2 linked regions of the Orrella dioscoreae genome follow. The main gene of each other region encodes a partner of the protein of the gene in region 2 in a complex. Links are inferred from orthologs where the notes say so. Each region holds a gene or a part of one and is shown on either strand. Other genes may lie near its edges. The genes, in order: trxA and trxB.

What was found.
Region 1: the proteins of trxB (region 2) and trxA are in contact, whole or in part, in a crystal structure (PDB 1F6M), measured with the Escherichia coli proteins. The link is inferred for Orrella dioscoreae from one-to-one orthologs.

Annotation. Positions count from the first base shown.
Region 1 is NZ_LT907988.1:2,072,626-2,078,693, forward strand. The notes cover bases 1,034-4,005. They hold trxA (thioredoxin TrxA), read right to left. Parts: upstream 2,697-4,005; coding sequence 2,370-2,696; downstream 1,034-2,369. Other genes in these bases: rho (transcription termination factor Rho), read right to left, coding at 1,034-2,284; parE (DNA topoisomerase IV subunit B), read left to right, coding at 2,902-4,005. In the rest of the region: ODI_RS09695 (YhdP family protein), read left to right, coding at 1-894; more of rho, read right to left, coding at 1,028-1,033; more of parE, read left to right, coding at 4,006-4,950; parC (DNA topoisomerase IV subunit A), read left to right, coding at 4,956-6,068. UniProt on the Escherichia coli protein: Participates in various redox reactions through the reversible oxidation of its active center dithiol to a disulfide and catalyzes dithiol-disulfide exchange reactions.
Region 2 is NZ_LT907988.1:1,253,058-1,259,066, forward strand. Bases 1,605-4,517 are described here. They hold trxB (thioredoxin-disulfide reductase), read right to left. Parts: upstream 3,585-4,517; coding sequence 2,625-3,584; downstream 1,605-2,624. Other genes in these bases: ODI_RS05695 (VC_2705 family sodium/solute symporter), read left to right, coding at 1,605-1,833; ODI_RS05700 (Smr/MutS family protein), read right to left, coding at 1,865-2,584; ODI_RS05710 (DNA translocase FtsK), read left to right, coding at 3,646-4,517. Also shown: more of ODI_RS05695, read left to right, coding at 1-1,604; more of ODI_RS05710, read left to right, coding at 4,518-6,003; outer membrane lipoprotein chaperone LolA, read left to right, coding at 6,007-6,009.

The sequences.
Region 1 (6,068 bases), 820 kb from region 2 along the record:
GAGGATGCGCTGTCCGATCTGCCAGGCGTGGACTTGCGGGTGGATAGCCTGGCGCTGTATGGGCGCGAGCTGGGCGAGCTGGACCTGGAGGGCAGGAACCAGGAGCGTGGCCGCCGCTGGCAGCTGGATCGCCTGACCCTGAAAACGCCCGAAGGGACGCTGAGCGCGACGGGCACCTGGCGCACCAGCGGCCTGGATCGCGGCTTGACCACGGATGCGCGGCTGGAGGTGTCGGACCTGGGCAAGCTGCTGGGCCGCCTGGGATTCCCCGATCGGGTGAGCGGCGGACATGGCGAGATCAAGGGGGAATTGACCTGGCGCAACCTGCCGTGGCGGCACGATTATGCCGATCTCACGGGCACGCTGGATGCCAGCCTGGACAACGGCCGTTTCGTGCACCTGAAGTCACGCAGCGCGCGCCTGCTGGAGCTGCTCTCCTTGCAATCGGCGCAACGGCTGGCACGGCTGGACTTGAATCCGGCGTCGGCGCTGCGCGAAGGCTTCCCCTTCGATACGTTGCGCACGCAGCAGCGCTTTGCCAATGGCCGGGTCAGCACCGAGGGCTTCAAGGTGACGGGCCCGGCCGCGACCATCGTGCTGGCGGGCTCCACCGATCTCATCAATGAGCAACTGGACCTGCACGCCGTGGTGATTCCCAACCTGGACGCCAGCGGCGCGGCGATTGCCGCGGGCATCGCGGTCAATCCGATCATCGGGATCGGCGCGTTCCTGACGCAATGGCTGCTGAAGGCGCCGTTGGCGCGCGCCATGACGGCCGAGTACAGCGTGCACGGCAACTGGGAGGACCCCAAGGTCGAGCCCATCGATACCTCGGCCACCGGCCTGAAGGTCGAGCGTTCGACCGACCGCCTGCCGGAGCCGGTGGGCAACTGAGACCGGGCCGCGAGGGCCGGGCCGGATCGATTCCCGCGCCGCAAACGACGACGCCAGGCCGTCCCCTGGGGGCGCGAGCCTGGCGTCTGCGCGGGCGCAAGGGCCGCGAGGAGCCCTCCGGCCTGTGCCGGTCCTACTTCTTCATCATGTCGAAGAATTCGGCGTTGTTCTTGGTGGCGCGCATCTTGTCCATGATGAACTCCATGGATTCGATCTCGTCCATGTCGTGGATGAACTTGCGCAGCACCCAGACCTTCTGCAGCAGGTCGGGCTTGATCAGCAGTTCTTCGCGGCGCGTGCCCGACTTGTTCAGGTTCATGGCCGGATAGATGCGCTTCTCGGCCAGGCGGCGCTCCAGGTGCACTTCGGAGTTGCCGGTGCCCTTGAATTCTTCGTAGATCACTTCGTCCATGCGGCTGCCGGTCTCGATCAGCGCGGTGCCGAGGATGGTCAGCGAACCGCCTTCCTCGAGGTTGCGCGCGGCGCCGAAGAAGCGCTTGGGGCGTTGCAGGGCGTTGGCATCCACGCCGCCCGTCAGCACCTTGCCCGATGCGGGCACCACGGTGTTGTAGGCGCGCGCCAGGCGGGTGATGGAGTCCAGCAGGATCACCACGTCCTTCTTCATCTCGACCAGGCGCTTGGCCTTCTCGATCACCATTTCAGCGACCTGCACATGGCGGGTGGCGGGCTCGTCGAAGGTCGACGCCACCACTTCGCCGCGCACCGTGCGCTGCATTTCCGTCACTTCCTCGGGACGCTCGTCCACCAGCAGGACGATCATGACCGCGTCGGGGAAGTTGGTCGTGATGGCATGCGCGATGTGCTGCATCATGACCGTCTTGCCCGACTTGGGGCTGGCGACGATCAGGCCGCGCTGACCCTTGCCCAGCGGGGCGAAGATGTCCAGGATCCGGCCGGTGAAGTTCTCTTCGCTCTTGATGTCGCGTTCGAGCTTCATCGGCTGGTTGGGATGCAGCGGCGTCAGGTTCTCGAACATGATCCGGTGCTTGATGGACTCGGGCGGCACGCCGTTGACCTTGTCCACCTTGACCAGCGCGAAATAGCGCTCGCCGTCCTTGGGCGTGCGGACTTCCCCCTCGATCGAGTCGCCGGTGTGCAGGTTGAAGCGGCGGATCTGCGAAGGCGAGATGTAGATGTCGTCGGTGCTGGCCAGGTACGAGGTATCCGGCGACCGCAGGAAACCGAAACCATCGGGCAGCACTTCCAGGACGCCATCGCCAAAGATCTGCTCGCCCTGCTTGGCGCGGCGCTTCATGATGGCGAACATCAACTCCTGCTTGCGCAGGCGATTGGCGTTCTCGATTTCCAGGCCTGCGGCCATTTCCAGCAGCTGCGAGACGTGCTGCGCCTTCAGTTCATTGAGATGCATTGCTTGAGGGGGAAAGGGATAGGGAGGAGGGAATGCCGGCGGGCCACAGACGGGCCCGCGCGAAGAAAAACAATATTGGCGCAGTTTACAACGAACTGTCCAGGAATGCCGCGAGTTGGGACTTCGACAGGGCACCGACCTTGGTCGCGGCAACCTGGCCGTCCTTGAACAGCATCAGCGTGGGGATGCCACGGATGCCGTACTTGGCGGCGATGTCCTGGTTTTCGTCGACGTTGAGCTTGGCAACCGTCAGGCGGCCTGCGTATTCGCCGGCGACCTCTTCGAGGATCGGGGCGATCATCTTGCAGGGACCACACCAGGCGGCCCAGTAGTCGACCAGGACGGGTTGGCCGGATTGGATGACGTCGGCTTCGAAGCTGGCGTCGCTGACGGTCTTGATGTTTTCGCTCATGGTGATTGTCTCGCGGATATCGGGCCGCGCTGGCACGGGGGCCTGGGCCCGGGGAGCTGGGTACGAAGATGGTTCGGAAAGTTGAACGCCTGGGTCCCGCGTGGTTCCGCGCCAGCAGTGCGGGACGGGAACTGTAACGCAGGAAAGCATACCATCGAGAATACCACCGGCAGGCGGGGCGGACCCAAACGACCCTGCTCACTTCATGCCCGTTCCAGCTCGGACCGCGACAATCCTCGCGCTATCCGTAAAATGTCGGTTTTTTTCCACAGCAGTTGGGGATAACTTCTTGGCCACCACACCGCGATACACCGAATCCTCGATCCGGGTCCTGAAAGGGCTGGAGCCCGTGCGCCAGCGCCCGGGGATGTACACCCGCACCGAAAACCCGCTGCACATCGTGCAGGAGGTCATCGACAACGCCGCCGACGAGGCGCTGGCCGGCCACGGCAGGCAGGTGCAGGTCACCCTGCATGCCGACGGCAGCATCTCGGTCGAGGACGACGGCCGGGGCATCCCGGTCGGCCTGCATCCCGAGGAAAATGCGCCCGTCGTCGAACTGGTCTTCACGCGCCTGCACGCCGGGGGCAAGTTCGACAAGCAGGGCGGCGGCGCCTATGCCTTCTCGGGCGGCCTGCACGGCGTGGGCGTGTCGGTGACCAACGCCCTGGCCACGCGCCTGGAAGTCGTCGTCTGGCGCGACGGGGGCGTGCACCGCCTGGTCTTCGCCAATGGCGACGTCATCGAGCCCATCGCGCCGTTCCCCGAGGGCGGCCGCAAGAAATCGGGCACCCGCGTGCGGGTCTGGCCCGACGCCAAGTATTTCGACAGCCCTGCCATCCCGCTGGCCGAGCTCACCCACCTGCTGCGCAGCAAGGCCGTGCTGTTGCCGGGCGTGAAGGTGGTGCTGCGCAACGAGAAGACCCAGGACACCAAGACCTGGTTCTACGAAAAGGGCCTGCACGGCTACCTCGCCGAAGCCCTGGCCGGCGCCGAGTTGATGGTGCCGTTCTTCGAGGGCGGTGAATATGCCGGACGCGACCACGAGACCTTCGCCGAGGGCGAGGGCGCGCAGTGGGTGGTGGCCTGGACCGAGGACGGCAACGCCGTGCGCGAGTCCTACGTGAACCTCATCCCGACGCCTGCTGGCGGCACCCACGAGGCGGGCTTGCGCGAAGGGCTGTTCGCCGCCGTGAAAGGCTTCGCCGAGCTGCACAGCCTGCTGCCCAAGGGCGTGAAGCTGCTGCCCGAGGACGTGTTCGCCCGCGCCAGCTTCGTGCTGTCGGCCAAGGTGCTGGATCCGCAGTTCCAGGGCCAGATCAAGGAAAAGCTGAACAGCCGCGACGCGGTGCGCCTGGTCAGCGGCTTTGCCAAGACGGCCCTGGACCTGTGGCTGAACTCGAACGTGGAGTACGGCCGCAAGCTGGCCGAGCTCGCCATCCGCCAGGCCCAGGCGCGCGCGCGCTCTGCCCAGAAGGTGGAAAAGAAGAAGAGTTCGGGCGTGGCCGTGCTGCCGGGCAAGCTGACCGATTGCGAGTCCAGCGACGCCACGCGCACCGAAGTGTTCCTGGTGGAGGGCGACTCGGCAGGCGGTTCCGCCAAGATGGGCCGCGACAAGGAATTCCAGGCCATCCTGCCGCTGCGCGGCAAGGTGCTCAATGCCTGGGAAGTCGACCGCGACCGGCTCTTCGCCAACAACGAGATCCACGACATCTCGGTGGCCATCGGCGTCGATCCGCACGGTCCCGACCAGGAGGTGGATCTCTCGGGCCTGCGCTATGGCCGCATCTGCATCCTGTCGGACGCGGACGTCGACGGCTCGCACATCCAGGTGCTGTTGCTCACGCTGTTCTACCGCCATTTCCCGCGCCTGGTCGAACGCGGCCATGTCTATGTGGCGCGTCCGCCGCTGTTCCGCGTGGACGTGCCGGCGCAGGGCAAGCGTCCGGCGCGCAAGCTCTACTGCCTGGACCAGGGCGAGCTCGAGGCCGTGCAGGACAAGCTGCGCAAGGAAGGCGTGCGCGAAGGCGCCTGGAGCATCAGCCGCTTCAAGGGCCTGGGGGAAATGAGCCCCGTGCAGCTGTGGGAAACCACCATGAATCCCGACACCCGGCGCCTGCTGCCGGTGGGCTATGGCGAGATGGACGCGCTGGAAACGACGCGCATGTTCGACATGCTGATGGGCAAGGGCGAGTCGGCCCAGCGCCGCAGCTGGATCGAAGAGAAAGGCAACCTCGCTGAACTGGATATCTGACGCATATGAGTGAAGACAACCAAGCCGGTCTCTTCGACGCCGACGGCGGCGAAGCGGCCATCACGCTGGGCCGGTACGCCGAACAGGCCTACCTGGATTACGCCGTATCGGTGGTGCGCGGACGCGCGCTGCCGGACGTGGGCGACGGCCAGAAGCCGGTGCAGCGCCGCATCCTGTACGCCATGCAGTCCATGGGGCTGGCCTCGGGCGCCAAGCCGGTGAAGGCCGCGCGCGTGGTCGGTGACGTGCTGGGCAAGTACCATCCGCACGGCGACCAGGCCGCCTATGACGCGTTGGTGCGCATGGCGCAGGACTTCAGCCTGCGCTATCCGCTCATCGACGGCCACGGCAACTTCGGTTCGCGCGACGGCGACAACGCCGCCGCCATGCGATACACGGAAGCGCGCCTGACGCCGTTCGCCCGCCTGTTGCTGGACGAGCTGGACGAAGGCACGGTCGATTTCGGCCCGAACTACGACGGCAGCCAGCAGGAGCCCCACATGCTGCCCGCGCGCCTGCCGGTCATGCTGCTGAACGGCGCCTCGGGCATCGCGGTCGGCATGGCCACCGAGATTCCCGCGCACAACCTGCGCGAGGTCGCCCAGGCCTGCGTGGCGCTGCTGCGCAATCCCAAGCTGCCCGACAGCGAGCTGCATGCGCTGGTGCCGGGGCCCGATTTCGCGGGCGGCGGGCAGATCATCACGGCGCCCGCGGATATCGCGCAGATCTATGCTTCCGGCCGTGGGTCGCTGAAGGCGCGCGCGCGCTGGCAGTTCGAGGAAATGGCGCGCGGCCAGTGGCAACTGGTGGTGCACGAGTTGCCGCCTGGCGCCTCGTGCCAGAAGGTGCTGGAAGAGATCGAGGAAATCACCAACCCCAAGATCAAGACCGGCAAGAAGGTGCTGACGCCCGAGCAGCAGCAGGCCAAGGCCTTGATGCTGGGCCTGCTGGACGCCGTGCGCGACGAGTCGGGCAAGGACGCTGCCGTGCGCCTGGTGTTCGAGCCCAAGACCTCGCGCGTGGACCGCGACGAATTCGTCAATGCCCTGCTGGCGCAGACCAGCATGGAAAGCAGCGCGCCGGTCAACCTGGTGTGCATCGGCACCGATGGCCGCCCG
Region 2 (6,009 bases):
CGGCGCGTGCCGGCGGTCTACAACGGCATGGCCACTGCCGCCGACTGGATGTCGGTGGCGTCCTTCATCGGCGTGGCGGGCACGCTCTATCTGACCGGCTATGGCGGCCTGGCCTACATCATGGGCTGGACGGGCGGCTATGTGCTGGTGGCGCTGCTGCTCGCCCCCTATCTGCGCAAGTTCGGCCGCTACACCATCCCAGACTTCCTGGGCGCGCGTTACGGCGGCGACCTGCCGCGGCTGGCGGGCGTGGCGTGCGCGGTGCTGTGCTCCTTCACCTACCTGGTCGCCCAGATCTATGGCGTGGGCATCATCACCACGCGCATGACGGGCATCTCGTTCGAGCTGGGCATCTTCGTCGCGCTGGGCGGCATGCTGGTGTGCTCCTTCCTGGGCGGCATGCGTGCCGTCACCTGGACCCAGGTGGGGCAGTACATCATCATGGTCATTGCCTACTTGGTGCCGGTGTTCTGGCTGTCTGCCAAGCACGCGGACATCCCGGTGCCGCAATGGTCGGCCAGCATCGCGCTGGAAGAGGTGACGCAGCGCGAGCGTGAGCTGGACCTCGACCCGGCGGAGCGCGCGGTGCGGGCCATGTGGCAGCTCCGCGCCGACGAGATGCAGGCCCGCGTGCAGGCCTTGCCCGCCTCGTGGACGCAGGAGCGCACGCGCCTGCGCGAGCGGCTGGATGGGCTGAAGGAGGCCGAGGCGCCGATGGTGGACATCCGCACGCTGGAGCGCGAACTGTCCATCTATCCGGCCAGCGTCGAGGCCGCGCGCATCGCGTGGTCGCAGGCGCGCGATTCCTATGCCGCGCAGGCGGCGCCGGCCATGCCGCACGCCGAGCCTTATCCCAAGCCCACGCCCGAAGAGCAGGCCAACCTGCGCAACAATTTCATCGCGCTGGTGCTGTGCCTGATGCTGGGCACGGCGGGCATGCCGCACATCCTCATGCGGTCCTACACCACGCCATCGGTGTCCGATGCGCGCATGTCGGTGTTCTGGTCGCTGGCCTTCATCCTGCTGCTGTACTTCATGGCGCCTGCGCTGGCGGTGCTGGTCAAGCACGAAGTGCTGATCCAGCTGGTGGGCAGTTCCTTCGCGGACCTGCCGAGCTGGGTGGGGGCATGGAGCGCGGTGGACCCGCACCTGCTGGAAATCGTGGATCTGAACCGCGACGGCATCGTGCAGCGCGCCGAGATCAAGATGGGCGGCGACGTGGTGGTGCTGGCCATGCCCGAGATCGGCGGGCTGCCCTACGTCATTTCAGGGCTGGTGGCGGCGGGGGCGCTGGCCGCCGCGCTGTCGACGGCGGACGGGCTGTTGCTGACCCTGTCGAACTCGCTGTCGCACGACACGTGGTTCCGCGTGATGTCGCCGCGCATGAGCGGCGCGCGCCGCGTGCTGGTGTCGAAGATCCTGTTGCTGGGCGTGGCCTTCTGCGCGGCCTGGGTGGCGGCGCGCAAGCCTGCCGACATCCTCTTCATGGTGACGGCGTCGTTCTCGTTCGCGGCCTGCACCTTCTTCCCGGCGCTGGTGATGGGCGTGTTCTGGAAGCGCGCCAACCGCTGGGGCGCGGCCAGCGGCATCCTGGCCGGCCTGGCGGTGACCACCTGGTACATGGCGCGCACCGAACCCTGGCTGCGCGAACTGCTGTTCGGCATCGCCCGCACGGAGCCGGTGTCGCTGTGGTGGGGCATACAGCCCATCGCCGCGGGCATCTTCGGCGCGCCCGTGGCGTTCGCGGTGACCGTGGTGGTGTCGCTGCTGACGCCGCGCCCGGACGCGGCGACCCGGCAACTGGTGGATTTCGTGCGCCGTGGCGACGAGTGAGGGCTGGGCCCTCACGCCACGCCACCTGATCTCAGTTGCCGGCGCTGCCTTGCTTGAGCAGCACCCGCACCGCGCCCGCGCCGCCGTCGGCTTCCTTGCCTTGGGCGAATGCCAGCACGATGGCGTGCTGCACGAGCCAGCGCGTGACCTTGTCGCGCAGCACGGCCTGGGGGCCGCTGGAGTGATGGCCCTGGCCATGGATGACGCGCACGCAACGCGCGCCGGCCTCCACGGCGGCCTTCAGGAACGTTGCCAGCGCGGGGCGTGCCTGCTCCACCGTCATGCCGTGCAGGTCCAGCTCGGCCTGCACGCCCCAGGCGCCCCGGCGCAACTGGCGCAGGGTGTCCGGCGCCATGCCGGTGCGCACGAAGGCGCTGCCGTCGTCGGTCAGCAGGCGCGAGACATATTCGTCCGAGACCGGCTCCAGCGCGGCGGGCGTGGGCGCGGCGGCCTGGCCGCCCATCGCCCATTCACGGCGGCGCCGCTGCTCGTCGGCGGGGGCGGCAGGCGTGTTGGCGCGCGCGACGCGGTCCGTCTTGATGGGCGTGACGGACTGCATCAGGCGGCGGAACGCGTCGACGTCCTCGGGCGCCGCGGGCGTGGCGGCAGGGCCCTGGCCCCTGGCCGACCCGGCGCCCGAGGCGGCCGTGACGGGACGGGCCGCGGCTTGCCGTTCGGCCTTGCGCTGGTTGTCGGCGGCCGTCTTGGCCAGTGCCTTGAGGTCGCCGAAGCCTTGGCGGGCGCCCTTCATGCCCGGCCCCCGTGATGAACGACAGTCATGCGGCGCCTCTTCAGTTGCCGGCGCTTTCCAGCCAGCGCTGGGCGTCCAGCGCGGCCATGCAGCCCGTGCCGGCGCTGGTGATGGCCTGGCGGTAGACGTGGTCCTGCACGTCGCCGGCGGCGAAGACGCCCGGCACCGAGGTCATGGTGGCCAGGCCGTTCAAGCCGCTGCGCGTCTTGATGTAGCCGTTTTCCATGTCCAGCTGGCCTTCGAAGATGCTGGTGTTGGGGTGGTGGCCGATGGCGATGAAGGCGCCGGTGACCGGCAGGTCTTCGGTCTGGCCGGTCTGGCTGTTCAGGAGGCGCGCGCCGGTAACGCCCGAGTCGTCGCCCAGCACTTCCTGGAGTTCGGAGAAGAGCTTCAGGCGCATGTTGCCGTTTTCGACCTTCGCCATCATCTTGTCGATCAGGATGGGCTCGGCGCGGAACTTGTCACGGCGGTGCACGACGGTGACGGTGCGGCAGATGTTCGAGAGGTACAGTGCCTCTTCCACCGCGGTGTTGCCGCCGCCCACGACGATCACGTCCTGGTTGCGGTAGAAGAAGCCGTCGCAGGTGGCGCAGCCCGACACGCCGCGGCCCATGAAGGCCTCTTCCGACGGCAGGCCGAGGTATTTTGCCGAGGCGCCGGTGGCGATGATGAGCGCGTCGCAGGTATAGACCTGGCCGGCGTCGCCCGTCAGGGTGAAGGGGCGTTTGGTGAGGTCGACCTTGGCGATGTGGTCGAACAGCATTTCGGTGTTGAAGCGCTCGGCGTGCTGCTGGAAGCGCATCATCAGGTCGGGGCCCTGGACGCCGGCGGCGTCGGCGGGCCAGTTGTCGACATCGGTGGTGGTCATCAGCTGGCCGCCTTGGGCCAGGCCCGTGACGAGCACCGGGTTCAGGTTGGCGCGGGCGGCGTAGACGGCGGCGGTGTAGCCGGCGGGGCCGGATCCCAGGATCAGGACGGTTGCATGTTTCGGCGTGGTCATCTGTATCTAAAGCCTTTCGTATCTAAAGCCTTCACGGTAACGCCCAATTATAATGACCCCCATGTCTCGCACCACCGCAGCCTCCCCCCGCGCCTCCCGCAACACCCGCAACGGTCCGTCCCCTTTGCAGGCACGGCTGTCGTCGTTGCTGCGCGAAGCCCGCTGGATCCTGTTCGCGGCCCTTGCCGTGTGGCTTACGCTCGTCCTGGCAACCTGGCACCCCCAGGACCCGGGCTGGTCCCATTCCGTGCCCGATGCGCCCCTGCACAACCAGGGCGGCGTCTTCGGCGCGCATCTGTCCGACATCCTCCTGTATCTGTTCGGATTTTCCGCCTGGTGGTGGGTCATCCTGCTGCTGCACCGGGTGCGCGCCGGTTATCGCCGGCTGGCCACCCAGCTGCGCACGCGCGGCCAGCCGGAGACGCTGCCGCGGGTGCACTGGGAGCAGGGCGTCGGCTTCTTCATCCTGCTGGTGGGCTCGGTGGGCCTGGAAGCCCTGCGGTTCTTCTCCTACGGCATGTCCCTGCCTGCCCGCAGCGACGCCGGCAGCGGCGCGGGCGGCGTCATCGGCCAGGCGCTGTCGGGCCTGGCCGCCCAGTCGCTGGGCTTCACCGGCGCCACCCTGGCGCTGCTGGTGATGGTGGCCGTGGGCATGAGCCTCTTCTTCAATTTCTCGTGGCTGCAGGTGGCCGAACGCGTCGGCGCCTGGATCGAAACGGGCGCGCGCCGCCTGCGCAATGCCTATGCGGCGCGCCAGGACCGCAAGGTCGGCGAGGTCGCCAAGCAGGTGCGCACCGAGCAGGTCGTGGCCAAGCAGGAAAAGCTGGTGCACGAGCAGCCCGTGCGCATCGAGCCGGCCATCACGGTGGTGCCCAAGTCCGAGCGCATCGAGAAGGAAAAGCAGCAGATGCTGTTCGCCGATCCGGCGCATGGCGACCTGCCCGCCATCTCCCTGCTGGATCCGCCCCAGGCGGCGGTGGAAACCGTCACGCCGGAAACCATCGAGTTCACCTCGCGCCTCATCGAAAAGAAGCTGGCCGACTTCGGCGTCCAGGTGGTGGTGGTCGCGGCCCAGGCCGGCCCCGTCATCACGCGCTATGAAATCGAACCCGCCACCGGTGTGAAGGGCAGCCAGATCGTCAACCTGGCCAAGGACCTCGCGCGCGCGCTGAGCCTGGTCAGCATCCGGGTGGTCGAAACCATTCCGGGCAAGAACCTCATGGGCCTGGAGCTGCCCAATCCGCGCCGCCAGACCGTGCGCCTGTCCGAGATCCTGGGCTCGCAGACCTACCATGCCAGCCATTCCGTGCTGACGATGGCGCTGGGCAAGGACATCGCCGGCAATCCGGTGGTGGCCGACCTCGCCAAGATGCCCCACCTGCTGGTGGCGGGCACTACCGGTTCGGGCAAGTCGGTCGGGATCAACGCCATGATCCTGTCGCTGCTCTACAAGGCCGATGCCAGCCACACCCGCATCATCCTGATCGACCCCAAGATGCTCGAAATGAGCGTCTATGAAGGCATTCCGCACCTGCTCGCGCCCGTGGTCACCGACATGCGCCACGCCGCCAACGCGCTGAACTGGTGCGTGGGGGAAATGGAGAAGCGCTATCGCATCATGAGCAAGCTGGGGGTGCGCAACCTGGCGGGCTACAACACCAAGATCAAGGATGCGGCCAAGCGCGAAGAGCCCATTCCGAACCCCTTCTCGCTGACGCCCGACGCGCCCGAGCCGCTGTCCGAACTGCCGCAGATCGTGGTGGTGATCGACGAGCTGGCCGACCTGATGATGGTGGTGGGCAAGAAGATCGAAGAGCTCATCGCGCGCCTGGCGCAGAAGGCGCGGGCCGCGGGCATCCACCTGATCCTTGCCACGCAGCGTCCCAGCGTGGACGTCATCACCGGCCTCATCAAGGCCAACATTCCCACCCGCATCGCCTTCCAGGTGTCGTCCAAGATCGACTCGCGCACCATCCTCGACCAGATGGGCGCCGAAGCGCTGCTGGGGCAGGGCGACATGCTCTACATGCCGCCCGGCACGGGCCTGCCCGTGCGCGTGCACGGCGCCTTCGTGTCCGACGACGAGGTGCATCGCGTCGTCGAGCACCTGAAGGCCCAGGGGGAACCCAACTACATCGAAGGCCTGCTGGAAGGGGGCGTCGAGGGCGAGACGGGCGATGGCGTGGGCAGCGTCACGGGCTTTGCCGACGCCGAATCCGATCCCATGTACGACCAGGCCGTGGAAGTGGTGCTGAAGCACCGCCGCGCCTCGATCTCGCTGGTGCAACGGCACCTGCGCATTGGTTACAACCGCGCCGCGCGGCTCCTGGAACAGATGGAGAACTCCGGTGTCGTATCTGCCATGCAGTCCAATGGCAACCGTGAAATCCTCGCGCCCAAGCGCGAGGACGACGAATAGGAGATT